2 linked regions of the Nocardioides panacis genome follow. The protein of the gene in region 2 binds, or shares a complex with, the protein of the main gene of each other region. Links are inferred from orthologs where the notes say so. Each region holds a gene or a part of one and is shown on either strand. Other genes may lie near its edges.

Evidence for each region.
Region 1: the proteins of mfd (region 2) and uvrA are in contact, whole or in part, in a crystal structure (PDB 4DFC), measured with the Escherichia coli proteins. The link is inferred for Nocardioides panacis from one-to-one orthologs.

What each region holds. Positions count from the first base shown.
Region 1 is NZ_CP077062.1:1,483,674-1,498,497, reverse strand. The notes cover bases 184-3,787. They hold uvrA (excinuclease ABC subunit UvrA), read right to left. Parts: upstream 3,393-3,787; coding sequence 384-3,392; downstream 184-383. Other genes in these bases: KRR39_RS07245 (maleylpyruvate isomerase family mycothiol-dependent enzyme), read left to right, coding at 3,479-3,787; KRR39_RS07255 (Rieske (2Fe-2S) protein), read right to left, coding at 184-285. Outside these bases: more of KRR39_RS07255, read right to left, coding at 1-183; more of KRR39_RS07245, read left to right, coding at 3,788-4,204; KRR39_RS07240 (MBL fold metallo-hydrolase), read left to right, coding at 4,201-4,854; KRR39_RS07235 (collagen-like protein), read left to right, coding at 4,946-5,302; KRR39_RS07230 (phosphotransferase family protein), read right to left, coding at 5,307-6,305; KRR39_RS07220 (GNAT family N-acetyltransferase), read right to left, coding at 7,075-8,082; KRR39_RS07215 (hypothetical protein), read right to left, coding at 8,335-8,793; KRR39_RS07210 (N(5)-(carboxyethyl)ornithine synthase), read right to left, coding at 8,821-9,963; KRR39_RS07205 (alpha/beta hydrolase), read left to right, coding at 10,080-11,318; KRR39_RS07200 (class I SAM-dependent methyltransferase), read left to right, coding at 11,315-11,965; KRR39_RS07195 (hypothetical protein), read right to left, coding at 11,889-12,365; KRR39_RS07190 (prenyltransferase), read right to left, coding at 12,430-13,509; KRR39_RS07185 (class I SAM-dependent methyltransferase), read right to left, coding at 13,506-14,225; KRR39_RS07180 (glycosyltransferase family 4 protein), read right to left, coding at 14,219-14,824. UniProt on the Escherichia coli protein: The UvrABC repair system catalyzes the recognition and processing of DNA lesions. UvrA is an ATPase and a DNA-binding protein. A damage recognition complex composed of 2 UvrA and 2 UvrB subunits scans DNA for abnormalities.
Region 2 is NZ_CP077062.1:85,866-101,281, reverse strand. The notes cover bases 11,221-15,416. They hold mfd (transcription-repair coupling factor), read right to left. Parts: upstream 15,030-15,416; coding sequence 11,421-15,029; downstream 11,221-11,420. Other genes in these bases: KRR39_RS00435 (VOC family protein), read right to left, coding at 15,111-15,416; KRR39_RS00445 (SurA N-terminal domain-containing protein), read right to left, coding at 11,221-11,383. In the rest of the region: KRR39_RS00505 (cystathionine beta-synthase), read right to left, coding at 1-647; KRR39_RS00500 (SGNH/GDSL hydrolase family protein), read left to right, coding at 752-1,705; KRR39_RS00495 (Bax inhibitor-1/YccA family protein), read right to left, coding at 1,787-2,635; KRR39_RS00490 (winged helix-turn-helix transcriptional regulator), read right to left, coding at 2,801-3,280; KRR39_RS00485 (MFS transporter), read left to right, coding at 3,383-4,672; KRR39_RS00475 (uracil-DNA glycosylase), read right to left, coding at 4,775-5,617; KRR39_RS00470 (Ppx/GppA phosphatase family protein), read right to left, coding at 5,665-6,588; KRR39_RS00465 (DUF501 domain-containing protein), read right to left, coding at 6,585-7,085; KRR39_RS25445 (FtsB family cell division protein), read right to left, coding at 7,082-7,735; KRR39_RS00455 (HIT family protein), read left to right, coding at 9,147-9,755; KRR39_RS25760 (nucleoside triphosphate pyrophosphohydrolase), read right to left, coding at 9,759-10,703; more of KRR39_RS00445, read right to left, coding at 10,694-11,220. UniProt on the Escherichia coli protein: Couples transcription and DNA repair by recognizing RNA polymerase (RNAP) stalled at DNA lesions. Mediates ATP-dependent release of RNAP and its truncated transcript from the DNA, and recruitment of nucleotide excision repair machinery to the damaged site.

The sequences.
Region 1 (14,824 bases), 1.4 Mb from region 2 along the record:
CTTGTTCACCGTGCAGCCCTGGTGCGTGCAGATCGCCGTGAACGCCTTGTAGGTGCCCTTCTCGGGCTGGGTGACCACGACCTGCTGGTCGGTGAGGATCTTCCCCCCGCCCACCGGGACGTCCTTGGCCGCGACGGTCACGGGGGCGGCGGACGCGCTCGGCGCCGAGGCGCTGCTGCTCCCGCTCCCGCTGCCGCAGGCGGCCAGCAGGGGCAGGGCCGCCCCGCCGACGGCGGCCCCGCGCAGCACGGTCCGGCGGCTCGGGTCGGTGCTCTGGTCGCTCATCGCAGCTCCCGGGAGGTGAGGGGGTCGGTTGAAGCTCACACTAGAAGGCGCTCCGTCGGAGCACCTGAAAGGTCACTGAGGATCGGGTGACAGTCTGGCTACTTCGCGACCTTCCGGGCGGTCTTCTTCGCGGTCTTCGTCGCGGTCTTGTTGGTGGTGGTCCGGGCCGTCTTCCTCGCGGCCGAGGTCTTCGTCGCGGCCTTCTTCGGCGCGGCCGCCGTGGACTTCCTCGGCGCCCGCTTGGCGACCGGCTGCTGCGCCGGGCTGTCCGCGAGCAGCGGGGCCAGGAAGTGCCCGGTGTAGCTGTCCGGGTGGGCCGCGACCTCCTCGGGCGTGCCCTCCGCGACGACGTAGCCGCCCCGGTTGCCACCCTCGGGACCCATGTCGATCAGCCAGTCGGCGGTCTTGATCACGTCGAGGTTGTGCTCGATCACCAGCACCGTGTTGCCCTGGTCGACGAGCCGGCCGAGCACCAGCAGCAGCTTGCGGATGTCCTCGAAGTGCAGGCCGGTGGTCGGCTCGTCGAGGACGTAGACCGTGCGGCCCGTGGAGCGCTTCTGCAGCTCGGCGGACAGCTTGACCCGTTGGGCCTCGCCGCCCGACAGGGTCGGCGCGGGCTGGCCGAGCCGGACGTAGCCCAGGCCGACGTCGACGAGGGTCCGCATGTGCCGGTTGATCGCCGGGATGGCCGCGAAGAAGTCCACGGCCTCCTCGATCGGCATGTCCAGCACCTCGGCGATCGTCTTGCCCTTGTAGTGCACCTCGAGCGTCTCGCGGTTGTAGCGCGCGCCGTGGCACACCTCGCAGGGGACGTAGACGTCCGGGAGGAAGTTCATCTCGATCTTGATCGTGCCGTCGCCGGAGCACGCCTCGCAGCGGCCGCCCTTGACGTTGAAGGAGAACCGGCCCTGCTGGTAGCCGCGGACCTTCGCCTCCTGGGTGGAGGCGAACAGCTTGCGCACGTGGTCGAAGACGCCGGTGTACGTCGCCGGGTTGCTGCGCGGCGTACGCCCGATCGGGGACTGGTCGACGTGGATCACCTTGTCGACGTTGTCCAGGCCCTCGATGCGGCGGTGCCGGCCGGGCACGGTGCGGGCGTTGTAGATCTGCTTGGCCAGCGAGGTGTAGAGGATGTCGTTGACGAGCGTCGACTTGCCGGAGCCGGAGACGCCGGTGACCGCGACGAACAGGCCCAGCGGGAACTTCACGTCGATGTCCTGCAGGTTGTGCTCGCGGGCGCCGCGCACCACCAGGTCGTTGCCCGGGGTGCGGGGCCGGCGCACGTCGGGCACCGGGATCGACCGGCGGCCGGAGAGGTACATGCCGGTCGAGGAGTCCGGGTGGTCCAGCAGCTCCTGCACGGTGCCGGAGACGACGACCTGGCCGCCGTGCTCCCCCGCGCCGGGGCCGATGTCGACGACCCAGTCGGCGACCCGGATGGTGTCCTCGTCGTGCTCGACGACGATCAGCGTGTTGCCGAGGTCCTTGAGCCGGACCAGCGTCTCGATCAGCCGGTGGTTGTCACGCTGGTGCAGACCGATCGACGGCTCGTCGAGGACGTAGAGGACGCCGACCAGACCGGCGCCGATCTGGGTGGCCAGCCGGATCCGCTGCGCCTCGCCGCCGGACAGCGAGCCGGAGGGCCGGTCCAGGGAGAGGTAGTCGAGGCCGACGTCGAGCAGGAAGGCGAGCCGCTCCTGGATCTCCTTGAGCACCCGCTCGGCGATCTGCTTCTCGCGGTAGGACAGCTCCAGGGTGCGCAGGAACTCGGCCGACTCGTTGATCGGCATCCGGCAGACCGCGGCGATGCTCTTGCCGCCCAGGGTGACCGCCATCGAGACGGCCTTGAGCCGGCTGCCCTCGCAGACCGGGCACGGCACCTCGCGCATGAAGCCCTCGTAGCGCTCCCGGCTGGTGTCGGACTCCGACTCGCGGTGCCGGCGCTCGATGTAGGGTCGGACACCCTCGAAGTTCGTGTAGTAGGAGCGCTGGCGGCCGTAGCGGTTGGTGTGCCGCACGTGCACCTTGGTGGCGTGCCCGTCCAGGATCGCCTTGCGGGCGCGGGCGGGCAGCTGCTCCCACGGGGTGTTCAGGTCGAAGCCGAGCTCGTCGCCGAGCGCGCTGAGCAGCCGGGTGAAGAAGTCCGCGACGTGCGCGCCCGACCACGGGCCGATGACGCCCTCGCCGAGCGTGGCGCTCGGGTCCTGGATCACCAGCTCCGCGTCGACCTCCATCCGGGTGCCGATGCCGTGGCACTCGGGGCAGGCGCCGAACGGCGAGTTGAACGAGAAGGACCGCGGCTCGAGGTCGTCGGTGTCGATCGGGTGCTCGTTGGGGCAGGCCATCTTCTCGGAGAACTTGAGCTCCCGGGCCGGGTCCTTCGCGGGCAGGTCGACGAAGTCGAACACCACCAGGCCTCCGGCCAGGCCGAGGGCGGTCTCCACCGAGTCGGTGAGCCGGCGCTTGGAGGAGGCCTTGACCGCGAGCCGGTCGACGACGACCTCGATCGTGTGCTTCTTCTGCTTGTCGAGCTTGGGCGGCTCGTCGAGGGAGTAGGTCTCGCCGTTGACCCGGGCCCGGGAGAACCCCTGGGTCTGGAGCTGGCGGAACAGGTCGACGTACTCGCCCTTGCGGCCGCGGATCACCGGGGCGAGCACCTGGAACCGGGCACCCTCCTCGAGGGTGAGGATCCGGTCCACGATCTGCTGCGGGGTCTGCCGCGAGATCGGCGCCCCGCAGGTCGGGCAGTGCGGGCGGCCGGCGCGGGCGTAGAGCAGCCGGAGGTAGTCGTAGACCTCGGTGATCGTGCCGACCGTGGAGCGGGGGTTCTTCGAGGTGGACTTCTGGTCGATGGAGACGGCCGGCGAGAGGCCCTCGATGAAGTCGACGTCGGGCTTGTCCATCTGCCCGAGGAACTGGCGGGCGTAGGCGGACAGCGACTCGACGTAGCGCCGCTGGCCCTCCGCGAAGATCGTGTCGAACGCCAGGCTCGACTTCCCGGAGCCCGAGAGGCCGGTGAAGACGATCAGCGCGTCCCGCGGCAGCTCGAGCGAGACATCCTTCAGGTTGTGCTCGCGGGCACCCCGGATCACGAGCTGGTCAGCCACGGCACATCCTCAATAGGTCGCGTTCGAACAAACGTTCGCCATGATAGCGGGTGGAACAAGCGGCGCCCGCAGGCTTGGATGGGGTGATGACCACGTCCTCGGCCCTTCCGCAGATCGACGAGACGCTGCTTGCCACGACACGGTATCTGCAGGCACTGACAGTCCTCGACGACGAGTCCGTACGGCGGCCCTCCGTGCTGCCCGGCTGGACCCGCGCGCACGTGGTGGCGCACCTGTCCCGCAACGCCGACGCGTTCACCCGGGTGCTCGCCCAGGCGGCGGCCGGCGAGCCCGCCTCGATGTACCCCTCGAGCGACGCCCGGGACGCCGAGATCGAGGAGACCGTCCGCTCCCACGACCTCGCCGGTCTGGTGGAGGACGCCACGGCGTCGGTCGCCCGGCTCACCGAGGCGTTCTGGACGTGCACCGCCGACCCGGCCACGCCGTACGCCCGGACCGCCGGCGGCGAGCCCACCTTCGCGCTGGACACCCTGGGGCCGCGCCGCCGGGCCGAGGTGGAGATCCACCACGCCGACCTGGACCTCGGCTACGAGCCGGCCGGCTGGCCGCCGGACTTCTCCCGCGCGGTGGTCCGCCAGCGGCAGGGCGAGCTGGCGGCGCTGCCGGGCGGCGGGCCGTCGATGGTGCTGTCCGCCACCGACGTCGACGGGCTCTGGAAGTTCGGCGTCGGCCAGGGACCGGAGATCCGCGGCGCCGCCGGCGACCTGGCCTGGTGGCTGGTCGGCCGGGGCGACGGGCGCGGGCTAGCCTGCTCGGCAGGCGTTCTGCCGATCCTGGGAAGGTGGAGATGAGCTATCACGGCAAGGTCAGTCCCGGCAGCGCGCCGGACGTCCGGGAGCTCCCGGCGCTGATCATCACGAAGTTCTCGGTCAGCGAGATGGACAACAACGTCTACCTGCTGCACTGCCGCGCGACCGACGAGCAGGTGCTCGTCGACGCCGCGGACGACGCCGCACGGATCCTGCAGGTCGTCGGCGACGGTGGCCTGCGCCGGGTGGTCACCACCCACCAGCACTGGGACCACCACCGCGCGCTGGCCGAGGTCGTCCGGGCCACCGGCGCCGAGACGGTCGCGGGCGAGGAGGACGCCGACGAGCTGCCGGTCCCCGTGGACCGCAGGGTCTCCGACGGCGACGTCGTCGAGGTCGGCGACTGCCGGCTCGAGGTGATCCACCTCGTCGGCCACACCCCCGGGTCCATCGCGCTGCTGTACGACGACCCCGAGGGCGCCCCGCACCTGTGGACCGGTGACTGCCTCTTCCCCGGCGGCGTGGGCGGGACCCGCTCCCCCGAGGACTTCGCGTCGCTGATCGGAGACGTGTCGGCCAAGGTGTTCGACCGGTTGCCGGACGAGACCTGGTTCTACCCCGGCCACGGCGACGACTCCACGCTCGGCGAGCAGCGCCCGCACCTCGCGGAGTGGCGCGAGCGCGGCTGGTGACGGCGGTGCCGGCAGCCGGGCGGCCCGGCCGAACGGCCGCACTTCGGGCGAAGCCCGGACGGGACCGGCCAGGCACCTTTACCTTGGCCCCATGGGAAAGATGGTGGTGACCTGCGTCCTGGCGCTGGTGTTCGGATTCGTGGGCGCGTTCGGCGCCGTGGCGACGTTCCAGGGGTCGCTGCAGGGTGCGCAGGGCGAGACGGGGCTCACCGGTGCCCCCGGCCCGACCGGTCCTGCGGGGCAGGACGGGGCCGACGGCCTCGACGGGAAGGACGGCAAGGACGGGAAGGCCGGCAAGACGGGCAAGGCCGCGAAGGTGCAGGTGAAGCCCGTGGACCTCGGCTCGACCGGGTGCTCGGGCCGGTCGGTCCAGGTGATCACCGACGTGACCGTCACCGCCGGCCAGAAGCTCAGGCTGACCAAGAAGAACGTCTGCGTGGTCAAGTAGCCGCTCAGTCCTCCAGCAGCCCCAGGAACCAGTCGCGGACCGGGAACTCGTTCTCGGCATGCGTCGACAGCGGCTCCCCGGCCAGCGCCGCGCGGTAGGCCAGCGCCTTCCCGACACATCCCGTACGACGGGCCAGGTCGACGCAGCGCACGAGGTCGGCGCGGGCGGCGTACCGGGTGAACGGCTCGAGGTAGGCGTCGCGCACCCGCAGGAGCTCGGGGGTCGGCGCGGGCCGCCCGTCGACGTACGTGCCGGCGTGGAAGGCGATCGAGTTCAGCGTGGCCAGCATGGTGCCGAGCGGGTGCCCCCACGTCGCGTCGCCCCAGTCGATCACCCGGGCGTCGGCGGGGGTCCCGGGCCAGCAGACGTTCGCGGAGTGCAGGTCGTCGTGCTGCACCGAGTCCGGCACCCCGCAGGCGCGGAGCTCCGCGCACTGCTCGGCGACGACCGGCAGCGCCCGCTCCAGGGCGGCGGCCTGCCCGAACGACAGGCCGCCCTCGTCCTCGGGGGTGCCGGCCAGCTCGTCGAGCAGCCGGCGGGCCAGCCCGGGAACCGTCGCGGGCGACACCTCGGCGATGCCGGTGGCGAGCACCTCGTCACGGTGCCCGGCCAGCGCCACCTGCGCCTCGGCGTAGCGCGGCAGCAGCCGCTCCCACGCGTCCCACAGCTCGTCGGCCGGCAGCGCCTCGCGCAGCACCGGGCCGGCGTCCCGGGCCAACGACCAGCCCCGCGCCGCGTCGACCGCGAGGACCTCGGGCAGCAGGCCCGGGACCAGCCGGTCGAGCTCGCGGACCAGGGTCGCCTCGTGCCGGGTGCCCGGACCGTTCACCTTGAACCACACGCGTCCCGCCGTGGTCTCGAAGCGGATCGTGCTGGACCACGGGCGGGCGTGCGGCTGGACGCCCTCGCCCGTCAGCGCGACCTCGAGCGGGACGAGCCGGTCCGCGACCCACGCCCGCGCCTCCTCCGCGAAGGCGGGGCTGGTCCAGGTCCCGACGCTCACCGCCGTAGGCTCTCTGCGTGATCGAGCTGCGAACCCCCCGCCGAGATCGAGCAGATGAAGCCCGCCGGGCGTTTCGTCGCCGATGTGCTGACCCGTCTCCAGGAGGCCGCCGACGTGGGCGTCAACCTGCTGGAGCTCGACGCGCTCGCGCACCGGATGATCCGGGACCGCGGTGCCGAGTCCTGCTACATCGACTACCACCCGTCCTTCGGCGCGATGCCGTTCGGCAAGGTGCTGTGCACCTCGGTCAACGACGCGGTGCTGCACGGCCTCCCCCACGACTACGTGCTCGCCGACGGGGACCTGCTCAGCGTGGACTTCGCCGCCTCCGTCGACGGCTGGGTCTCCGACTCCGCGCTCAGCGTCGTGGTCGGCACCCCCGCGCAGCAGGACCTCGACCTGATCGACACCGCCAGCCGGGCGCTGGACGCCGGCATCGCGGCCGCCCAGGCCGGGTCCCGGATCGGGGACATCTCCGCCGCCATCTCCGCGGTGGCCCACGCCGACGGCCTCTCGGTGAACACCGACTTCGGCGGTCACGGCGTCGGCCGCACGATGCACGGCGACCCGCACGTGCCGAACGACGGCCGCCCCGGTCGCGGGTACCCGTTGAAGCCGGGACTGGTGATCGCCATCGAGCCGTGGTTCCTGCAGACCTCCGACGTGCTGTGGACCGACCCGGACGGCTGGACGCTGCGCAGCGGCGACGGCTCCCGCGGCGCGCACATGGAGCACACCATCGCCATCACGGAGGACGGCCCGCTGGTGCTCACCGCCCGGTGACCAGCGACTTCTGGAACTGCAGCTCGCGTCCCATCACCCGGTAGCCCAGCGCCTCGTTGACCGCGATCATGTGGTCGTTCGACTCGGCGTTCCAGGTGTCGACGGTCGCGACCTGGGGCTCGGCCTCGGCCAGCCACAGCAGCATCCCGGCCTTCAGCAGCAGACCGAGCCGGTGGCCGCGGTGCGCCTTCGCCACGGCGGTGTCGTGCTGGTCGGCGATCTCGGGACGCTGCACCTCGACCGCCACCACGGTGTGGCCGCCCAGCTCGCCGGTCCCCCGGTGCCGCGCCACCAGCCGGTAGAGCCGGTTGCCGCTGGCCAGCGCCGCGTCCTCGTAGGCGGCCAGCCGCTCGGGTGAGAACACCTCGTCCTCGATGTCCAGGTCGTCGGTGGGTGCGTCGTTGATCGCCGACACCAGCTCGACCATGGCGTCGACCAGCTCGGGGGGCGTCCGCCCGGTGATCCGGACCAGCTCGTAGTCGGTCGCGGCGGCGGCCGCCTCGTCGTACAGCCGTCGCACGCGGCCGGGCTCGAGCTCGGCCAGGTGCTGGCGCCGCATGATCGCCTGGGACTTCCTCTCGAGACCGTGCCGGGCCGCGAAGCCCAGCGCCCGCTCGGACTCCCAGCCGTCGGTGCCGACGCTGGTGCGGCCCAGCGCCCGGACCTCCTCCACCAGGCGCTCGAACAGCGCCGTCCCGTAGCCGCGGCGCCGGTGCTCGGGCAGGATCCCCAGCCACAGCCAGGCGAGGTGGGTGTTGTCGCGCTCGGAGGTGAAGACGAGGGCGTCGCCCACCGGGGTGCCGTCGACGCGGGCGAGGTAGCACGCCGGCGGCTCGCCGTCCCAGCCACGCTCGAGGAACAGGCGGAACCGGTCGGGCAGCCAGGGGTGCTCCCACGGCGCGTCGGCGGCGGCCACCGCGTTGCTGATCTCGAACGAGGCGCGGACGTCGTCGTCGTCGTCGGGCGTGAACCGGTGGATCTCGAGGTCGGACATGGGTCCAGGCTGACGCGCCGCGGGCCCCGGCGCGACCCAATTACGGGTGTGACGTGACCCGGCTCAGCGCTTCTTGCCCTTGGTGACGATCTCGGCGGTGGCGGAGGTGTGCTTGGCGTCGGCCTTGGCGTGCTTGTCGGCCCGCTTCTCCTTCAGGGACTTGCCGTCTTTCTTCGACATGTTCTGTCGGGGGGGACTTGTCTGCCATGGCGTTGCTCCCTGGTGGAGCGCGGAGGCTCCTTGGGCCGGAGCCTACGCGCCGGCGCTCCGCGCGCGCCGCATCAGGGTCAGCACGACCGCGGCGACGAACGCCTGGGTCTCGGGCCGCAGCGCGTCCGGCAGGCGTACGTCGAGCGCGCGACCGGTCCACGACCTCTGCGCGACGGCCCCCAGCGGGGTGCCGGCGCCGTCGCACAGCTCGTAGCGCGGCGAGCGGACCCCGCGCTTGGTGAGCGTGCCCACCCGCCCGTCGTACCCGATCTCCCAGCTGGGCGAGAGCAGCCCGCGCCGGCGCGCGTGGGCCACCGGTCGGCCGGCCTCGGTGAGCAGCAGCCGGCCGGCACCCCGGGTGAAGCCCCACTCCCGTCCGGCGACGGTGACGGTGCCGCGCTCCCCCCACACGGAGCCGTCGAACGTGGCCAGCACCCGCTCGTCGTCGTCGACCAGGTCGAAGCCGTTCTGCAGGACGCCGTGCGGTCTCGCGGTGCTCACCGGGTCATCGTGGCACGCACGCGGTCCTCAGGCGTGCGGGTGCGGGAAGTCGGCGGAACGGTGCTGGAAGGACAGGATGTCCGGGTTCTGCACCACGCCCTCGCGGATCTCGATCGCCCGGCGGATCGTCTCGTCGGCGTCCCAGCGGTCACCTCCGGCCATCACGACGGGCAGGTAGGGCAGCAGCGCCTCGCTGTTCTCCCACGTCGCGGAGTCCCAGAGGTACGACGGGGTGTGGTCGACCCCGTAGTAGTGCACGTTGTCGCCGACGGTGAACATCGGCTGCTCGAAGGACGTCGGCCGGGCCCAGCTGAAGCCCATGCCGAGGTCGCAGGAGACGTCGACGATCAGGGTGCCGGGTGCCAGGGTCGGGAGGTCCTCGTCGACCAGGAAGGTGAGCGGGGCGTCGGTGTCCTGCAGCACGCAGTTCACGATCAGGTCGTGCTCGGCGAGGAACACCGGCAGCGGGGCGAGGCCCTCCTCGGTCATCACCTGGCTGCGGCGGGGGTTCTCGTCGTCGTGGTGGAAGTGCATGATCCGCGCGGAGTGGATCGGTGACCCGACGGCGGCGACCTCGCGGTTGGTCAGCACGTCGACGTCGTGGATGCCGTGCGCCTTCAGGGCGGTCACCGCCCCGCGGGCGGTGGCGCCGAAGCCGATCACCGCGGCCCGCAGCCGCCGGCCGTAGTCACCGGTCAGGCCGACGAGCTGGAGGGCGTGCAGCACCGAGGAGTAGCCGGCCAGCTCGTTGTTCTTGTGGAAGACGTGCAGCGCGAAGGTGCCGTCGGGGTGCCGGTGGTTCATCGCCTCGAAGGCGATCAGCGTGAGCCGGCGGTCGATCGCGAGCTGGGTCAGCTTCTCGTCCTGCACGCAGTGCGGCCAGCCCCACAGGGTCTGTCCGTCGCGCATGTCCGCGAGGTCGGCGTGCTGCGGCTTGGGCAGGAGGATCACGTCGCACTGCGCGAGCAGCTGCTCGCGGGTGCGCATGCCGGCGACCGACGCGGCGAGCTGCTCGTCGTCGACGCCGAAGCGCTCGCCGTAGCCGTGCTCGAGGAAGATCCGGGACCGCAGCGCGGGGTCGATCCGGTCCAGGTGCTGGGGATGGATCGGCCGGCGGTGCTCGTTCTCCTTCGCCGACTGCGACATGACACCGAGCGTGAGCTGATCCATCGAAGGGCCTCCTTCAGTTGGGCGCCACACGGCGCAGGGCCCTGGGGCCGAGGCTACGCGGCACGTGTGACCGGGCACACCCTGCAACACGTTCTAGCCGTCGGTAGGCTGCGCGCATGCCGGGATTCCTGCTGCGCCAGCTCGCCACCGCGGCGCTCACCGCGAACGCGGTGCGGCCGGTCCCGGGCTACCAGGTCGCGGTGCCCTCGATGGCGGCCGGCTGGCTCACCAGCGAGCTCGCGCCGCACCTGCTCGCGCTGACCGTCGCCGACGCCGTCCGCGAGCTGGCCCGCGGCCGCCGCGACCGGCCCGCCCTCGCGCTGGCCGCCGGGTCCGCGCTCGCGCTCGCGGCCGTGGTGGCCCAGTCCGCCCGCGCCCAGGAGCACGTCGACCGGGCCCTCGTCGAGGCGCTCGGCCCGGACTACCGCGACCGGCTGAGCGCGACGTACACCGACCTGGACCTGTCGACGCCGCTGAGTCAGCTGGCGATGCCGTTCCGGCTGCACGACGACGAGGTCGAGGTCGTCAAGGACCTGCCCTACGACACCGAGCACGGCAAGCGCGGGCTGCTCGACGTCTACCGGCAGCGCGGCACGGACGCCACGGACGCGCCGGTGCTGCTGCACGTGCACGGCGGGGCCTGGTCGATCGGCGACAAGGAGCACCAGGGCATCCCGCTGATGCTGCACATGGCGGCCCGTGGCTGGGTGTGCGTGACGATCAACTACCGGCTCAGCCCCCGGGACCCGTTCCCGGCCCACATCGTCGACGTGAAGCGGGCGATCGCCTGGATCCGGGAGCACGGCCCGGCCTACGGCGCCGACCCGTCGTTCCTGGCCGTCACCGGTGGCTCGGCGGGCGGCCACCTCGCGGCGCTGGCGGCGCTCACCCCGGACGACCCGGAGTACCAGCCCGGCTTCGAGGACGCCGACACCAGCGTGCAGGCGGCCGCCCCGCACTACGGCGTCTACGACTTCGCCGGTGCCAGCGGGGGCCGCGCCGCACAGCTGATGCGCGACCGCTTCCTCGGACCGAAGGTGCTGTTCAAGGACCCGGTGAGCGACCTCGCGGACTTCGAGCGGGCCTCCCCGCTGCTGCGGGTGAACGCGGACGCCCCGCCGTTCTTCGTGGTGCACGGCCGCAGCGACTCGCTGGTCGACGTCGACCAGGCCCGGACGTTCGTGGCGGCGCTGCGGGAGGTGTCGCACCAGCCGGTCGCCTACGCCGAGCTGCCCGGCACCCAGCACGCCTTCGACGTGTTCCCCTCGATCCGGTCGGCCGCCGTGGTCCGCGGCGTCGACCGGTTCCTGCGGTTCAGCCACGACGCGTGGGTCGCCGCCCGGACCACGCCGTGAGCGGCCTTCCCGAGCCGCTGCGCGCCAAGGCCCTCGCCGCGAAGGGCTTCATGCCCGAGGACGAGGGTGACCTGCTGTACGACGTCGCGGTCGGTGCGCTCGCCGGGGGGCCCGGGCTCGAGGTCGGCACCTACTGCGGCAAGTCGGCGATCTACCTCGGTGCCGCCGCCCGGGCCGCGGGCAGCACGGTGTTCACCGTCGACCACCATCGCGGCTCGGAGGAGAACCAGGCCGGCTGGGAGTACCACGACGTCACGCTGGCCGACCCCGAGTTCGGCCGGCTCGACACCCTCCCGGTGTTCCGGCGCACGCTCAAGGACGCCGGCCTCGAGGAGGAGGTGGTCGCGGTCGTCGGCCGCTCGACGACGGTCTCCGCGCTGTGGCGCACTCCCCTGGCCCTGCTGTTCGTGGACGGCGGGCACACCGACGAGCACGCCGGCAACGACTACACCGGCTGGGGCCGCTGGGTCGCGCACGGCGGCACGCTCGTGGTGCACGACGTGTTCCCGGACCCCGCGGACGGCGGCCAGGCGCCGTACCGGATCTACCTGCGGGCGCTGTCGAGCGGCTTCACCGAGACCGCGGTGCTCGGCTCGATGCGGGTGCTGACCCGCGTCGGGGGCGACGCGGGCGACCCGGTCCGCTGACCGGCTTCCCGCGCACCAGACGGGCGAACGACACCACGAGGGCGATCCCGCTGCCCACGATCCCGACCGCGAGCAGGACGTGCACGACCAGGGACCAGTCGAGGCCGCTGGCCCCGAAGTCGAACGGGCACACCCGCCAGATCCGGAGCAGCGCCGTGGCCCCGACCGCGGTCACCGCCAGGTCGCCGGTGGCCCGCCAGCGCGGCCCGTCGTGCACCAGGTAGGTCAGGTTCGCCACCAGCGAGACGAGCAGCGAGGCGTTCACGAGGCCCAGCACCTCGGAGGTCCGGTCGGTGAGGAAGCCCACCGCCTGCCAGCCCGGCCAGCGGTTCACCGCGTAGAGCACCGCCGCGTCGACCAGCGCGGCCACCACGTAGCCGGCACGACGACCCTGCGCCATCCGCCCGCACCTCCCTCACCTGCGCCTCCAGGGTGTGACGCGGGGGCGGCGAGCGGCTAGTGGCCTACGTCCTGACGAGCGCGTCGGCGCAGCCGCACTCGAGCCCGATCTCCGGGAAGTCGTGCGGCAGCGAGCTGCCACGGAAGATGTCCGAGCCCGGCGTGGTCGTGGACAGGGCGTCGACCGCGAGGACCACCGCGGCCGAGGTGTACGTCGTGTGCTCGGCCGGCCAGATCTTCTCGTCGGCGAAGACGTAGCCGGTCCAGTAGCCGCCGTCCTCGCCGCGCAGGTGCTGCATGTCCGCGACCAGCGCGAGGGCCCGCTCCCGGTCCCCGACGACGTCCAGGGCGAGGGCCAGCTCGCAGGTCTCCGCACCGGTCACCCACGGGTTGGTGTCGACGCAGCGGATGCCGAGCCCCGGCACCACGAAGTCGTCCCAGCGACCGGCCAGCAGCGCCTGCGCCGGGGCGCCGCGGACCGCTCCGCCGAGCACCGGGTAGTACCAGTCCATCGAGAACGTGGACTTGTCGAGGAACTCGCCGCGGTGGTGCCGCAGCGCGTGGCCCAGCCGGCCGGCCGCGAGCTCCCACTCCGGCTGCGCCGAGCCCATCAGCCCGGCCAGCGCCAGGCCCGCCCGCAGGGCGTGGAAGATGCTCGAGCTGCCGGCGACCAGGGCCTCGGCGTTGACGGCCCCCGCCGGGTCCTGCGACCAGGCGATCCCGCCGAACGGCAGCTGCAGGGAGACCGCGAAGTCCAGACCACGGCGGACGGCGTCCCAGGTGCGCCGCACGAACGGCTCGTCGCGCCGCACCAGCCAGTGGTGCCAGACGCCCACCGCGAGGTAGGCCGACATGTTCGTCTCGCCGCTCGCGTCGTCGACGACCCCCGCGACCAGCTTCATCGGCCAGGACCCGTCGGCGCGCTGGGTGGCCAGGCACCAGTCGTAGGCGCGGTGGGCGGCGTCGACCTCGCCGCCGACCAGCAGCGCCATCGCGGCCTCGACGTGGTTCCACGCGTCGGTGTGCGCCCCGGGCGTCCACGGGACCGCCCCGTCCGGCTCCTGTGCCCGGGCGATCGACGCGGCCGTGGCCGCGACGTCGCGGCTGCTGAGCAGCCCCGGCAGCGCGGGCACCTCGGTGCTCACGCGGCCTCGGGCTTGCGGAGGTAGAGCACCAGGCTCTTGCCGATCAGCGGGTTCAGCGCCCGCTCGGCCAGCCGGGTGGCCAGCGGCTTCTTCATGATGTCCCACACCAGGACCCGGTGGTAGGCCTTCACCAGCGGGTGCTGGTCGCGGTCGACGCCGACGGCGCACTTGATCCACCAGTAGGGCGAGTGCAGCCCGTGGGCGTGGTCGCGGCCCTCGTAGACCAGGCCGGCCGCGACCAGCTTGGCGACCAGCTCGTCACCGGTGTAGATCCGCACGTGCCCGCCCTCCACCTCGTGGTAGGCGTCCGACAGCGCCCAGCAGACCTTCTCCGGCAGCCACCGCGGCACGGTCACGGCCATCGTGCCGCCGGGGCGCAGCACCCGGGCCAGCTCGGCGATCGCGTCGGTGTCGGCGGGGATGTGCTCGAGCACCTCCGAGGCCACCACCCGGTCGAACTCGCCGTCCGCGAACGGCAGCGACAGCGCGTCGCCCTGCTTGATGTCGGCCTCCGCGCCGTCGGGCACCTCGCCCGCGTCGCGCATCGCGCCGAACAGGTCGAGGACCCCGGCGAGCTCGTCGCCGTCCTGGTCGAACGCGACCACGTCGCCGCCGCGGCGGTACATCTCGAACGCGTGCCGGCCGGCGCCGCAGCCCATGTCGAGGACGCGGTCCCCGGGGCGCAGCTCCAGCCGGTCGAAGTCAACGGTCAGCACGTGCTCTCTCCTCGTCGTACGTCGATCGCCTGCTGGTAGCTCCGGACGGTCGCCTCGGCCACCGCGCGCCAGCTGAACTCGGCCAGCGCGCGCTCCCGGCCCGCGGCGCCCATCCGGGCCCGCCGGGCGGGGTCGTCGAGCAGCGCGGCCAGGGCCTGCGCGAGCTCGCCGACGTCACCGGGCGTGACCAGGTCCGCGCAGAGCCCGTCGGGCCCGACCACCTCCGGGATCGCGCCGGCCCGGCTGACCACCAGCGGCGTGGCGCAGGCCATCGCCTCCGCGGTCGGCAGCGAGAACCCCTCGTAGAGCGAGGGGACGCAGGCGACCTCGGCCGAGCCCACCGTGGCGGCGAGCTCCTCGTCGGTGATGTCGTGCACGAACCGCACCGACCCGCTGATCCCGAGCCGCTCCACGATCTGCTCGGTCCGGCCGCCGGGCTTGGGCCGCGAGACCAGCAGCAGCTCCAGGTCACGCTCGGTGCGCAGCTTGGCGAACGCCTCCAGGAGGGTCGCGATCCCCTTCATCGGGGTGTCCGCGCTGGCCATCGCCACGATCCGGCCGGGCACCCGGGGCTCGCTCGGGGGCCGGAACACGTCGTC
Region 2 (15,416 bases):
GTGCCGCCGGAGTAGACCGAGCCGGCCGGGTCGGCGCCGATCACCTTGACCGCGGGGTTCTGCTCCTTGAGGTAGCGGCCGATGCCGCTGATCGTGCCGCCGGTGCCGACGCCCGCGACGAAGTGCGTGATCCGGCCGTCCGTCTGCTCCCAGATCTCCGGGCCGGTCGTCTCGTAGTGCGAGCGCGGGTTGTTCACGTTGGCGTACTGGTTGGGCTTCCAGGCGCCCTCGATCTCGCGGACGAGCCGGTCCGAGACGCTGTAGTAGGAGTCGGGGTGCTCCGGCTCCACGGCCGTCGGGCAGACGACCACGCGGGCGCCGTACGCCTTGAGGACGTTCTGCTTGTCCTCGCTGACCTTGTCCGGGCACACGAACACGCACTGGTAGCCGCGCGCCTGGGCGACCATCGCGAGCCCGACCCCGGTGTTGCCGGAGGTGGGCTCGACGATCGTGCCGCCGGGCTTGAGCTCGCCGGACTCCTCGGCGGCGTCGATCATCCGGGTGGCGATGCGGTCCTTCACCGACCCGCCCGGGTTGAGGTACTCCACCTTCGCGAGGACGAGGCCCTTCGCGTCGTCCACCGTCTTGTTCAGCTTGACGAGGGGAGTGTTGCCGATCAGGTCCAGGAGTGAGTTCGCGTAGTGCACGTCGGCAGTTTAGATCGCTCTCGTACAGTGGCGTCGTGGGGAAGGCTGGTGCGGCTCGCAAGCTTGCCGCCGCTGCTGCTTTCGGTGGCGGGGGTCTCTCCGTCGTGGGCGCCTCCCTGTACGGCGTCCTGCGCGCCGAGGCGGTCATCGCCCGGCGGCAGATCGGCGACGCGGTGGGCGAGCCGCCGGACTCCACGGGGTGGTACGGCATGGGCCGGCCCGGCCCCGCGATCAAGATCGCGCTGCTCGGCGACTCCTCGGCGGCCGGCTACGGCGTGGAGTCCGTGCAGGACACCCCGGGGGCGCACCTCGCCTCGGGGCTGGCCGAGGGCGCGGGACGCCGGGTCTACCTCCGCTCGGTCGCGTTCGTCGGCGCCCAGACCCGCGACCTGTCCCGGCAGATCGACAAGGCCCTGACCATCGAGCCGCACGCGGCGGTGATCATGGTCGGGGCCAACGACGTCACCCACTCCCGGCTCCCCTCGGAGTCCGTGCGGCTCCTCGAGGCCGCCGTGCTGCGGCTCCGGGAGGCCGGCACCGAGGTCGTCGTGGGCACCTGCCCCGACCTCGGGACCATCGAGCCGATCGCGCCGCCGCTCAAGCAGGTCGCCCGGCTGTGGTCGCGCCGGCTCGCGGCCGCCCAGACGATCGCGACCGTCGAGGCCGGCGGGCGGACCGTCTCGCTCGGGTCGGTGCTCGGGCCCGAGTTCGCCGCGACCCCGGCGCTGTTCTTCGGCCCGGACCGCTTCCACCCCTCCGCGGCCGGCTACTCCACGCTCGCCTCGGTGCTGCTGCCCTCGGTGCTGGCCGCGGTCGGCGTGATCCCGTTCGAGGACCTGGTGCCCGAGGCGGCCCGCGGCGAGGCGATCCTGCCGATCTCCGAGGCCGCGGTCGAGGCCGCCCGCACGCCGGGCACCGAGATCGACGGCACCCACATCGGCGGCTCGGCCCGCGGCGCCCGGGGTCGCTGGGTCCAGCTGCGCCGGCGGCGTCGCCAGCCCGAGTCCGACGTGGAGACCCCGCAGTCCTCGGAGACCGACCCGCACGTGCAGGCCTGAGCCCGCAGGCAGCCGGAGCACGAGGAGCCCCGCACCGTGGTCGGTGCGGGGCTCCTGCGTCGTACGGCGGGGCGGGGTCGGTCAGTCGCCGCGCAGGATCGCGAGGATGCGCAGCAGCTCGACGTAGATCCAGATGATCGTCACGGTCAGGCCGAACGCGGCCCGCCACGACTCGCGCTCGGGGAGGCCGGCCTCGATGCCGCGCTCCACGAAGTCGAAGTCCAGGATCAGCATCAGCACGCCGAGGCCCAGGCCGATGACGCTGGACAGCAGGCCCATCGGTCCGAAGCCGTTGAAGCCGAACGACGACCCGAACAGGCCCAGCACGACGTCGAGCAGCGCGACGGCGACGAAGCCGAGCATCGCGCCGACGACCCACTTGCGGAAGGTCGGGGTGACCCGGATGTTGAAGAACTTGTACGCCGCGAGCGTGCCGGCCACCGCGGCGAAGGTGCCGGCCACCGCGCCGACGACGATCCCGTGCTCGCCGTCGCCGAAGGACCCGTCGATCACCTTGCTGAAGGCGCCGACGAACAGGCCCTCGAGGACGGCGTAGGCGATCACCAGGCCCGGGCTGATCACCCGCTTGAAGGAGTTCACCATCGACAGCGCGAAGCCACCGAAGGCGCCCACCATCAGCAGGAGGTAGAGGACGCCGGCGTCCAGCGAGCCGGGCGCCGGGGTGAGGAACCAGGTCGCGGCCGCGACGAGCACGACCAACCCCAGGGTGATGCCGGACTTCTGCACGACCGAGTCGATCGTCATCCGGGCGTCCGTGGACGGACCGGTGTAGACGGGCGCGTCCTGGCGGCCACCGCCGTAGGGGTCGGTCCGGGTCTGCGTGCCGTAGGCGGGGTAGCTCATCCCGCTGGTCGTGGACTTGCCGTTGAAGCCCTCCGACCTGCGGAAGACAGGGTTGCTGCTCTGCATGTGTGGTCTCCTCCTTGGAGGCCGATGACTCCCGATCTGGGAGCCCGAGTGGAACCGCACGTCCATCGTACGTGTCCGCTACGGGGTAGAACGGTCGCGATGCGGCCGGTGTTCCCGCGGGTGCGCGTCTCTCAGCCGGTTTTTAGGTGCAGACGACAAATATTGTCAGCGGACCAGCGGCACGAGCGTCGCCGGGTCCCGGGGACGGCGCCACGACACGGTGCCCGGACGCAGCCGCTCGCCGCAGGCCGTGCACGTGTCGGCGCTGCCGGTGACCTCGCCGCACACCTCGTGCACCACGTCGAGCCGATGCCCGTCCGCGGCGGGCCGGTGCCGCTCCCCCCACTGCGCCAGGGCGTGCAGCACCGGGAACAGGTCGGCGCCGGAGGGCGTGAGGAGGTACTCCTCGCGGGTCCGGTTCCCGGCGTCGTACGGCGTCCGCGAGAGCAGCCCGGCATCGACCATCGCCGCGAGCCGCCGCGCCAGCACGTTGTCGGCGATCCCGAGCGCGGAACGGAGCTGCTCGAAGCGGGTGGTGCCGGTGAGCGCCTCGCGCAGCACCAGCAGCACCCACGGGTCGCCCACCACGTCCAGGGAGCGGGCGATCGGGCAGGCGGCGTCGGACCAGTCGGAGCGCAGCGGCACGGTGTCTCCTTCTCGACGGTCGGTGGCCGGATCTGGCTTGCTTGAGAAAAGTTTAGGCTGCTAGCGTCCTCGGCACCAGCCACCCGCTCCGAGAGAAGCCCGATGACCACCGTCACCCCCGTGCGCCACCGGGTGCATCCCGCCTGGCCGGTCGCCGCCGTCGCGTTCGTCGCGCTGCTCGGCGCGGCCGGCTTCCGGGCCGCGCCGGGCGTGCTGATGCTGCCGCTGCAGGACGAGTTCGGCTGGAGCCGGGGCACCCTGTCCCTGGCCGTCGGCGTGAACCTCGTGCTGTTCGGCCTCACCGCACCGTTCGCGGCCGCGCTGATGGACCGCTTCGGGATCCGCCGGGTGACCACCTGCGCGCTGCTGCTGATCTCGCTGGGCTCCGGGCTGAGCATCTTCGTGCGCGAGAGCTGGCAGCTGCTGCTGACCTGGGGCGTGCTGATCGGCCTGGGCACCGGGTCGATGGCGCTGGTGTTCGCGGCCACCGTGGCCCAGCGCTGGTTCGTGAGGCGCCGCGGGCTGGTGACCGGGATCCTCACCGCCGGCAGCGCGACCGGGCAGCTGATCTTCCTGCCGGTGGTGGCCGGCGTCGCCCAGTCGGCCGGCTGGCGGGTCGCCTCGCTGGTGATCGCGGCAGCCGCCCTGGCCGTCGTACCGCTGGTGCTGCTGGTGATGCGCGACCACCCCGCCGACCGCGGGGTCAGCGCGTACGGCGCGGACGAACCCGCGCACTCCCCCGTGCTCGAGTCCGACCAGGTCGACGTCGCCGCCCGGCCGGGCGCCGCACGGGCCGCGGTCGACGCGCTGCGCGAGGCGTCGCGGACCCGCACGTTCTGGGCGCTGGTCGCCGGGTTCGCGATCTGCGGCGCGACCACCAACGGGCTGATCGGCACGCACTTCGTGCCGGCCGCGCACGACCACGGCATGGGCGAGACCACCGCCGCCGGGCTGCTCGCGGTCGTCGGCATCTTCGACATCGTCGGCACGATCGGCTCGGGGTGGCTCACCGACCGCTACGACCCGCGGCTGCTGCTGGGCTTCTACTACTTCTTCCGCGGCGTCGGGCTCGCGCTGCTGCCGGTGCTGCTCGCCGGCTCGGTGCACCCGAGCATCGTCGCCTTCGTGGTGATCTACGGGCTGGACTGGGTGGCGACCGTGCCGCCGACCGTCGCGCTGTGCCGGCAGGCGTTCGGGAGGTCCGGGACCGTGGTCTTCGGCTGGGTGTTCGCCTCCCACCAGATCGGCGCGGCGATCGCGTCGGTGGCGGCCGGGTTCGCCCGGGACCGGACCGGCACCTACACGGTGGCCTGGTTCAGCGCGGCGCTGCTGTGCGTGGTCGCGGCGGTGATCTCGCTGCGGGTCCGGCGGTCCCCGGTCATCGCCGGGTGACGCGGGCTGCGGCGGTGGTGCCCCCGGTGGGACTCGAACCCACACTGCGAGGTTTTTAAGACCTCTTCCTCTGCCGTTGGGATACGGGGGCCCCGGCGGGCGTCATCCTTCCACGGCGAGCGCGGCGGCCCGGGTCAGCACGGCGTCGAGCATCGGCTCGGTCAGCCGGCCGGTGAAGGTGTTCTGCTGCGAGGGGTGGTAGCTGCCCAGCACGGTGACCTCGCGGCCCCCGGGTGCGGTGACCCGTGCCTCGGCGGCGTGCCCGAACCTCGGCTTCGGTCGCGGGACGTCGTACCCCAGGGAGCGGAGGGTGCGCAGCGCGGCGTCCCAGCCGTACTGCCCGAGGCAGACGACCGCGCGCACCGAGCCGCCGACGAGCTCGACCTCGCGCTCCAGCCACGGCGCGCAGGTGTCCCGCTCGACGGTGGTCGGCTTGTTGTCCGGCGGCGCGCAGCGGACTGCGGCGACCATCCGGGCGCCGAGCAGCCGCTGGCCGTCGCCGGCGTGCACCGAGGTGGGCTGTGCGGCGAGGCCGACCCGGTGCAGCGCGGCGAACAGCCAGTCCCCGGACCGGTCCCCGGTGAAGATCCGCCCGGTGCGGTTCCCGCCGTTCGCGGCCGGCGCGAGCCCGACGATCAGCACCCCGGGCGTCTCGGACCCCCAGCCGGCGATCGGCCGGCCCCAGTACGGCTCCCCAGCGAACGACGCCCGCTTGTCGCGGGCGACGTCCTCGCGCCAGGTGACCAGCCGCGGGCAGGCCCGGCAGACACTGACCTCTGCGGTCAGCTCCGCGAGGTCGGCCGGTCCGGCGGCCCGTCGTACGTCGTCGGGGGTACGGGCCACCGGGGTCGCGGCGGTGGCCGGGTCGTCCGGCCACCCGGTGCCGGGCGGGACGGGCGAGGGGAACGGTTGACGGGTCGCCGGGTGCGGGAGGTCGCTCGTCACGCCGCCCATCGTCACACCTCCCCCGGCCCCGGACGGACACCGGTTGCTCAGGCGATGGACCAGGCGATGCCGTCGAGGATGTCGGAGTCCGAGACCAGCAGCCGGTCGGCCCCCGACCTCCGCAGCACCCGGTCCAGGATCAGCGCGCCCGCCCCGATCACGTCGGAGCGGCCCGGCGGCACGTGCAGCAGCTCGCGCTCGGCGACGGTCGCGGCCAGCAGCCGGGCGGTGAGCTCGTGCACCTGCGCGGTCGAGAACGACGCGTGGTGCACGCGGGCCCGGTCGTAGTGGTCCAGCCCGAGCAGCACGGCGGCCACCGTGGTGACGGTGCCGGCGGTGCCCACCAGGGTGCGCGCGTCGCCGGCGTGCACGCCGTACGACGGGAGGGTGTCGAGCGCCCCGTCGACGACCCGGGTCGCGGCGGCCACCTCGGCCGCGGTCGGCGGGTCCGACGGCAGCAGCCGCTCGGTCAGCCGCACCGAGCCGATGTCCAGGGACCGGGCGGCGCTCACCCGGGCGGGCGCGTCGCCCAGGATCAGCTCGGTCGAGCCGCCGCCGATGTCGAGCACCGCCACCGGGAACGGTACGTCGACCAGGGCCCGGGTCGCGCCGTCGTAGGACAGCGCCGCCTCCTCGTCGCCGGACACCACCTCGGGCTCCACCCCGAGCCGCTCGCGGACCCCGCGGGTGAACTCGTCGACGTTGCCGGCGTCCCGCACCGCCGAGGTGGCCACGAACCGCAGCGCGTCGACGTCGTGGGTGGCGACGATGGCGGCGTACTCCTCGACGGCCGTGAACAGCCGGGCCAGCGCCTCGTCGGCCAGCCGGCCGGTGCGGTCGACGTCCTGGCCGAGCCGGACGATGCGCAGCTCGCGGACCAGGTTGTCCTGGGTGCCGGCCTTCGGGTCGACGTCGGCGACCAGCAGCTTGACGGTGTTGGTGCCGCAGTCGACCGCGGCGACCCGGGTCACGCGTCGCCGGCGCAGGCCGACGCGCAGGGACCGGACCGCCAGAAGTCGCCGAGCGCGTCGAGCACCTCGTCGCCGAGCGGGTTCACCCCGCGGCCCTGGGCCAGCGACTGGCCGGCGAGCACGTGCAGGCACTTCACCCGGGTCGGCATGCCGCCGGCCGAGACGCCGGCGATCTCGGGGACCTCGCCGATCGCCTCGCGGTAGGCGAGGTAGGACTCGTGCGCCGCCCGGTAGGCCGCGGCCAGCTCGGGGTCCTGCTCGAGCCGGTCCGACATCTCCTTCATCAGTCCGGACGCCTCGAGGGTGCCGATCAGCGACGCGGCCCGCGGGCAGGTCAGGTAGAAGGTCGTCGGGAACGGCGTGCCGTCGGGCAGCCGCGGCTCGGTGGCCACGACGTCCGGGTTGCCGCACGGGCACCGGTGCCCGATCGCGTGGATGCCCCGCGGGGGCCGGCCGAGCTGAGCCGCGATGACCGCCTCGTCACCGGGTTCGATCACTGCTTCTCCTTGGGCACCGGCGGCGGCTTGATCTTGGTGACCGGCTGCGGCACGTCGCGTGCGGCGACGTCGGGCTTGCCGGCGGTGACCACGCTGCCCCACGCGGACTGCCACCACAGCGGCCGGGACGCCGCGGTGACCGCGGACGGGTCGGACAGCGTGTCGGTGTGCCCGAGCGGCTTGCCGTCGTCGTCGAGGACCTGGAAGCCGATCTCGCCGGGGAGCACCCAGCCGAAGCGCTGGTGGGCGATCGTGCGGACGTAGGCCGGGTCCTTCCAGCGCTTCTTCTCGCGCTGCAGGTCGGCGATCGTGGCCCGGGAGTCGGAGATGCTCGCGCTCAGCGCGGCCTGGTGCCGGCGCTGCTCGAGGTAGGCCCGCATGCTCGACGCGTAGGACACCATCAGCACCGCCAGGACCAGCACCAGGATGGCGGCCCGCCCGGTGAGCCGGGGGCGCGGCGCGGCCTGCCCCGGTCCGCGGCCCGGGGGGCGCTGGCGCGGCACGCCGCGCCGCGGGCCCGGCCCGGCCCCGGGTCGCGCGCCGGGGCCCGGCCGCGGGGTCGAGGCACGACGCGAGGCACCACGGGGACCGGACCCCGTGGTGCGCCTGCGGGGGTCCTGACCCCGTCCCGACGGACGACCCTGCGACATGCGGCTGCTCAGCGCCCCTGACCGAAGCGGGGGGAACGCGCCGCGACCGGCGTAGCGGGCGGCGTCGTCGAGCTCCTCCTCGATGCGGAGCAGCTGGTTGTACTTCGCGACCCGCTCGGAGCGGGCCGGGGCACCGGTCTTGATCTGGCCGCAGTTGGTGGCCACGGCGAGGTCGGCGATCGTGGTGTCCTCGGTCTCGCCGGAGCGGTGGCTCATCATGCAGCGGAAGCCGTTGCGGTGCGCGAGGTCGACGGAGTCCAGCGTCTCGGTGAGCGAGCCGATCTGGTTCACCTTGACCAGCAGCGCGTTCGCGGACTGCTCGGTGATCCCGCGGCCGAGGCGCTCCACGTTGGTGACGAACAGGTCGTCGCCGACCAGCTGGATCTTGGAGCCGAGCTCGGCGGTCATCGACGCCCAGCCGGCCCAGTCCTCCTCGTCGAGCGGGTCCTCGATGGACACGATCGGGTACGACGCGGCGAGGTCGGCGTAGTAGGCCTGCATCTCCGCGGAGGTCTTGGCGGCGCCCTCGAACTGGTAGGCGCCGTCGGTGAAGAACTCCGAGGCGGCCACGTCGAGCGCGAACACGATGTCCTTGCCGGCGACCAGGCCGGTCTTCTCCACGGCCACCGTGATCAGGTCGAGCGCCTCGCGGTTGTTCGGCAGGTCGGGGGCGAAGCCGCCCTCGTCGCCGAGGCCGGTGGCCAGGCCCTTCTCCTTCAGCACCGCCTTCAGCGCGTGGTAGACGCTGGCGCCCTGCTCGAGGGCCTCCCGGAAGGTCGCGGCGCCGATCGGCGCGATCATGAACTCCTGCACGTCCACGCCGGTGTCGGCGTGCGAGCCGCCGTTGAGGATGTTCATCATCGGGACCGGCAGCAGGTGCGCGTTCGGGCCGCCGACGTAGCGGAACAACGGCAGGTCGGCCGAGTCCGCGGCCGCGCGGGCCACGGCCAACGAGACGCCGAGGATCGCGTTGGCGCCGAGCTGCGCCTTGTTCGGGGTGCCGTCGAGCTCGAGCAGCCGGGCGTCCACGAGCCGCTGCTCGGAGGCCTCGAAGCCGACCAGCTCCGGACCGATCACGTCGAGCACCGCGTCCACGGCCTTGCCGACCCCCTTGCCGCCGTACCGGGTGCCGCCGTCCCGCAGCTCGACCGCCTCGAACGCGCCGGTGGAGGCACCCGAGGGGACCGCCGCACGGCCGATGGTGCCGTCGTCGAGAGCGACCTCGACCTCGATGGTGGGGTTGCCGCGCGAGTCGAGGATCTCGCGTGCGCCGACTGCCTCGATGGACGCCACGATGTGCTCCTGCAGGTCGAAGGGACGGGTAGATACACAAGCCCGACCAGCCTAACGGCGCGGCCCCGGCGACGGCGGCACGGCTCGCCCTGCGAGGCCGACTGGCAGACTGCGCCGCATGACCGCACACCGGACCGGTCCGGCCCAGTCGCCGTACCACCAGCGCCTGCCCTACGGGGAGCGGCTCTCGGCGGCGCCGCTCACCGGCTCGCCGTTCTTCGGCTTCGAGGGCGACCTGTCGATGCAGCCGCTCGAGCCGATGCTGGTCCCCGAGGAGCCGCGCAGCGGCGAGCTCGACCCCGCCGGGTGCTTCCACTGTCGGCCGTCGCCCGAGCGCCTGATCTGGCGCGACGAGCGGTGGCACGTCGGGGCAGCGCCGGTCACCGGGCTGCCGTTCGTCGCCGGCCTCGCACCGAACGCGCACGTCCGGCTCGACCAGATGGACGCCGCCCTGCTCGCGACGTTCGGCGACCTCGTGCAGCGGCTCGCCGGTGCGGTGCAGTCGCTCGAGGGCGTCGCCCGCACGCACTTCTCCCGCTGGGGCGACGGCTCGGCGCACTTCCACCTGCACTTCATGGCCCGGCCGCTCGGCATGATGCAGGGCCGCGGCGCGATGCTCGCGTTCTGGGACGACGTGCTGCCGCCGGTCGACCCGGCGCTCCTGGCTGAGCACGGCCGGCAGGTCGCCGCGGCGCTGGCCGCCCAGGGCGGGGAGGCGCTGGTCTGACGGCTAGCGGGACTCGGTGGCGCGGACGTCGGCGGCCAGCCGGGCGACCGCCCCGCGCAGCTCCTGCTCCGGGTCGAGCCCGGCGGCCCGGGCCTCCACGACCAGGTCGAGGAGCCGGCCGCCCGGCGACGGGTCACCGGGGCGGGGGTCCACGCCGGCCTTCGCCGCCCGGCCGAGCGTCTTGTCGGCCAGCGCGAGCGCCGGCAGCGAGGGCGGGATGCCGTCCAGCACCGAGGCGCGGCCCTTCTCCGCGGACTTCAGCGCCTCCCAGTTGCGCTCCACCTCGTCCGCGTCGGCGACGTCGAGCCCCGCGAAGACGTGCGGGTGCCGGTGCACCAGCTTGTCCACGATCCCGGCGGCCACGTCGTCGATCGTGAAGCCGTCCGGCTGCTCGCTGGCGACCCGGGCGTGGAAGTACACCTGGAGCAGCAGGTCGCCGAGCTCCTCGCGCAGGTGCGTGTAGTCGGGCTCCTCGGGGTCCAGGCCGTCGATCGCCTCGAGGGTCTCGTGGGCCTCCTCCAGGAGGTACCGCGCCAGCGACCGGTGGGTCTGCTCGCGGTCCCACGGGCACTCGGTGCGCAGCCGGTCCATCACCGTCACCAGGTCGAGCAGCCGGGCGCCCGGGACGTCGTACGAGCCGTGCAGCACCTCCACCTGGACGTCGCCGCCCCCGACGATCGCCGCGGCCAGGGCAGCCGGGAACGCCTCCGCCTCGGCGTCGTCGGCCAGCCACAGCACGTCACCCGTGCCGGCCAGGTCCAGCAGCGCGGCCACCGACGCCCCGGGGAGCACGTCGACCGGGTGGCCGGACGCCGCGACCGCCCGGGCCAGAGGCGAGTCCGCCGCGGAGGCCAGCCGGCGCGGGGCCGCCGCGACCGCGCTCCACGCGGACCAGGACAGCAGCCCGGGGGCGACCCGCGGGCTGGTGACCAGGAGGGTCAGGAGCACTTCTGGCTGGCCGGCAGCGACGCGACCCAGCCCTGGGACGGGTCGGGGCTGCCGCCGTCGGTGGCGCTCTGGGACTGCGCGACGGACAACGAGCCGCTCTCGTTGAGCAGCGCGTCCTTGGCGTAGGCGCCGAAGCGCGGGTCGACGGAGACGTCGACGTTCTTGGCGGCCCAGGCGTTGCGCAGCTTGGTGCCCTCGGAGACGGCCTGCTCCTCGGTGACGTTCTGGGCCCCGGTCTTGGTGAGCGCGCGGCGACCCACCTCGATCAGCATCAGCTGGCCCTCGGCGTAGGCGCGCAGGGTCCGGCGGAACACCGGACGCTCGGCGGCGGGCAGGTTGCCGATGCTCTTCGCGTTGGCGGCGAGGGCCGCGGAGACCTGCTCCTGGTCGGGCTGCACGCCCTGCGACTCGCCGTACTGGCGGGACAGCGAGCTCTTGATCAGCACGTCGAGCGCACCCTGCCGGGCCGCCCGGCTGGCCAGCTGCTGGGGCTGCTGCCCCGGCTGCTGGCTGCTGCCCTGCGCCGAGCACAGCGCGCTCGCGACGTCGTCGACCTCGTGGGCGCTGATGGACTCGGAGCCGATCACGGCGGCGGAGCCGGGGTGCGCGGCGCACGACGACATCACGAACGCAGCGGCCAGCGCCAGGACGGATCCCCTGACGGTGCGGGAACGGGTCACGGCGACTCTCTCCAACCTCTCGGACAAGCTCGGTGGCTCAGCTCGGCGTGGGCGCCGGTGCGCGGTCGACGACGGTGTCGATGACCTCGCGGGCCCAGGTGAGCAGCGCCTCGTCGCGGATCGGCTGTCCACCCACGACAGCCGTCGACGGACGGGGCACCAGCATCGTACGCACCCCGGGCTTGAGCAGGCTCTTGGGGTAGAGCCGGTTCAGGCGCACCGTGCCGGACTCCGGGAGCTCCACCGGGGAGAACCGGACGTACTTGCCCTGCAGGGTGACGTCGGTGAGCCCGGCCTGGCGGGCGCGGCCCCGGAACCGGGCGACCTGGAGCAGGCTGGCCACCGCCTCCGGCGGCTCGCCGTAGCGGTCCACGAGCTCCTCGCGGATCAGGTCGACGTCCTCGTCGGCCCGGACCTCGGCCAGGCGCTTGTACATCTCCAGGCGCAGCCGCTCGCTCTGGATGTAGTCGTGCGGCAGGTGCGCGTCGATGGGCAGCTCGATCTTGGTCTCCACCGGCTCGGGCGCGCCGTCCCCGCGGAACTCCGAGACCGCCTCGCCGACCAGCCGGACGTAGAGGTCGAAGCCGACGTCGGCGATGTGCCCGGACTGCTCGCCGCCGAGCAGGTTGCCGGCGCCGCGGATCTCGAGGTCCTTCATCGCGATCGCCATGCCGCCGCCGAGGTCGGAGTGCTGGGCCAGGGTCGCGAGCCGCTCGTGGGCGGTCTCGGTGAGCGGCTTCTCCGGCGGGTAGAGGAAGTAGGCGTAGGCCCGCTCCCGTCCCCGGCCCACCCGGCCCCGGAGCTGGTGCAGCTGGGAGAGCCCGAGCGTGTCGGAGCGCTCGATGAGCATGGTGTTCGCGTTGGACACGTCGAGCCCGGACTCCACGATCGTGGTGCAGACCAGCACGTCGAAGCGCTTCTCCCAGAAGTCCAGCATCACCTGCTCGAGCTGGTGCTCCCCCATCTGGCCGTGCGCGGTGGCCACCCGGGCCTCCGGCACCAGCTCGCGGATCCGGGCGGCCGCCCGGTCGATGGACTGCACCCGGTTGTGGATGAAGAACACCTGACCCTCGCGGAGCAGCTCGCGGCGGATCGCGGCGATCACCTGCCGGTCCTCGTAGGCGCCGACGTAGGTCAGCACCGGGTGCCGCTCCTCGGGCGGGGTGGTGATCGTGGACATCTCCCGGATGCCGGTGATCGCCATCTCCAGGGTGCGCGGGATCGGCGTGGCGGACATCGAGAGCACGTCGACCGACGTGCGGAGCCGCTTCATCTGCTCCTTGTGCTCGACCCCGAAGCGCTGCTCCTCGTCGACGATGATCAGCCCGAGGTCCTTCATCTTGATGTCGGGGTTGAGCAGCCGGTGCGTGCCGATCACGATGTCGACCCGGCCGTCGGCGAGCTCCTCGATGACCTGGGCGGCCTCCTTGTCGGTCTGGAACCGCGACAGGCCCTTGAGGATCACCGGGAAGCCGGCCATCCGCTCGCTGAAGGTGGAGAAGTGCTGCTGCACGAGCAGCGTGGTCGGCACCAGCACGGCGACCTGCTTGCCGTCCTGGACGGCCTTGAACGCGGCGCGCACGGCGATCTCGGTCTTGCCGTAGCCCACGTCGCCGCAGACCAGGCGGTCCATCGGGACCTGCAGCTCCATGTCCCGCTTGACCTCGTCGACGGTCGAGAGCTGGTCGGGCGTCTCCACGAACGGGAACGCGTCCTCGAGCTCGCGCTGCCACGGGCTGTCCGGCCCGAACGCGTGGCCGCGGGTCGCCTGCCGCGCGGCGTACAGCTTGATCAGCTCGGCGGCGATCTGCTTGACCGCCTTGCGGGCGCGGCTCTTGCGCTTGGACCAGTCGGCGCCGCCGAGCCGGTCCAGCGACGGGGACTCGCCGCCGACGTAGCGGGTGACCTGGTCGAGCTGGTCGGTCGGGACGTAGAGCCGGTCCGCGGGCTGGCCGCGCTTGGAGGAGCCGTACTCCAGGACGAGGTACTCCCGGGTGGCGCCCTGCACCTCGCGCTGCTTCATCTCGACGTAGCGGCCCACGCCGTGCTGCTCGTGGACGACGTAGTCGCCGGCCTTGAGCTCGAGGGGGTCGATCTGCTTCTTGCGCCGGGTCGGCATCTTGCGCATGTCCTTGGTGGACGCACGCTGGCCGGTCAGGTCGTCGCCGGTGAGCACCGCCAGGCAGAGGCCGGCGTCGACGAACCCGTGCTCCAGGGTCGCGGTCGTGACGTGCACCAGCCCGCGCTCCGGCTCCTCGTCGAGCGACTCGACGTAGCGCACCGCGACGTCGTGCTCCTTGAGCACCTCGACCATCCGCTGGGCCGGGCCGTGGCCTTCGTGCAGCAGCACCACGCGGCTGTCGTTGGCCAGCCACGCCTTGATGTCGGTGATCGCGCGGTCCATGTCGCCGCGGTAGGTGTCGACGGCCCGCACCGGCAGCGCGCGGGACTCCACGGCACCGGCCTCGGCGTCCACACCGGAGGACACGATCTCGCCGAGCGAGTCGCGCAGCGGGCGCCGGTCGGCGACGGCACCGGCGTCCGGGTCCAGGCCGAACGGCGAGACGCTCCACCAGGCCTTGCCCTGCGCGAGGCTCATCGCGCGGACGTCGCCGAGCGAGTGGTAGGACGCCTTGCCGAGGTCGATCGGGGCCACGCCGCCGCCGGCCGCCGCCGCCCAGGACGCCTCGAGGAACTCCTCGCTGGTGGCCACCAGGTCGTGGGCGCGGCTGCGGGCCCGCTCGGGGTCCAGCACCAGCACGTGGGTCTGCTCGGGCAGCAGGTCGACCAGCATCTCCATCTCGTCGACGAGCACCGGGGACAGCGACTCCATGCCCTCGACCGCGTGGCCGTCGCCGATCTTCTCGAAGATCTCTGCGAGCTGCGGGTGCTTCTCGCCGAGGATCCGGGCCCGTTCGCGGACCTCGTCGGTGAGCAGCAGCTCGCGGCACGGCGGCGCCCACAGCCGCGCGGCCGGCTCGAGGGTGCGCTGGTCGGCGACCGAGAAGGACCGGATCTCCTCGACCTCGTCGCCCCAGAACTCCACCCGCAACGGGTGCTCCTCGGTGGGTGGGAAGACGTCGATGATGCCGCCGCGGACCGCGAACTCGCCGCGCTTCTCCACGAGGTCGACCCGGGAGTACGCCGCGCCGGCCAGCCGTCGTACGACGTCGTCGAGCTCGACCTCGGAGCCCGGGGTGAGCTCGACCGGCTCGAGGTCGGCCAGCCCGCTCACCTGGGGCTGCAGGACGGAGCGGACCGGCGCGACGACCACCTTGAGCGGGCCGTTGGAGGCGTCCGTGCCGGGGTGCCGCAGCCGGCGCAGCACGGCCAGCCGGCGCCCGACGGTGTCGCTGCGCGGGGACAGCCGCTCGTGCGGCAGCGTCTCCCACGCGGGGTAGTAGGCCACCTCGTCGGGGTCCATCAGCCCGCCGAGCGCGCTGACCAGGTCCTCGGCCTCGCGGGCCGTCGCGGCCACGGCCAGCACGGTCCGGCCGGCGTCGACCAGCCCCTTGACCACGAACGGCCGCAGCGCGCTGGGGGCGGTCAGGTCCAGGGCGGGGACGAGCCCGTCCCGGGCGTCCTGCACCGCCCCGGCGAGGGTGGTGTCCTGGAGGACCAGGTCGGACAGACCACGCACACCCACGGGGGAACTCCTGCGTCTCGAGGCAACACGACTGCCCCCTCACACGCCGGGACCGGGGTTCGAGGGGGGTTCCCACCCAGTCTACGAGGTGCCGACGACACCCCGCTCGGCGTCGCTGCGCAGCACGCAGAACTCGTTGCCCTCGGGGTCGGCCAGCACCATCCAGCCGGTCCCGTCGCCGCGGACCTCGCGCTGGTCGTCGACCTGGGTCGCCCCGATCGACAGCAGCCGGGCCACCTCGGCGTCCCGGGTCCCGTCGACCGGTCGCAGGTCGAAGTGCAGCCGGTTCTTGACCCGCTTGGTGTCCGGGACCTCGATGAACAGCACCTGGTGCCCGGTCTCGGCGGACCGGATCATGCACTCCTCGTGGCCGGGCGCGTTGGGGTC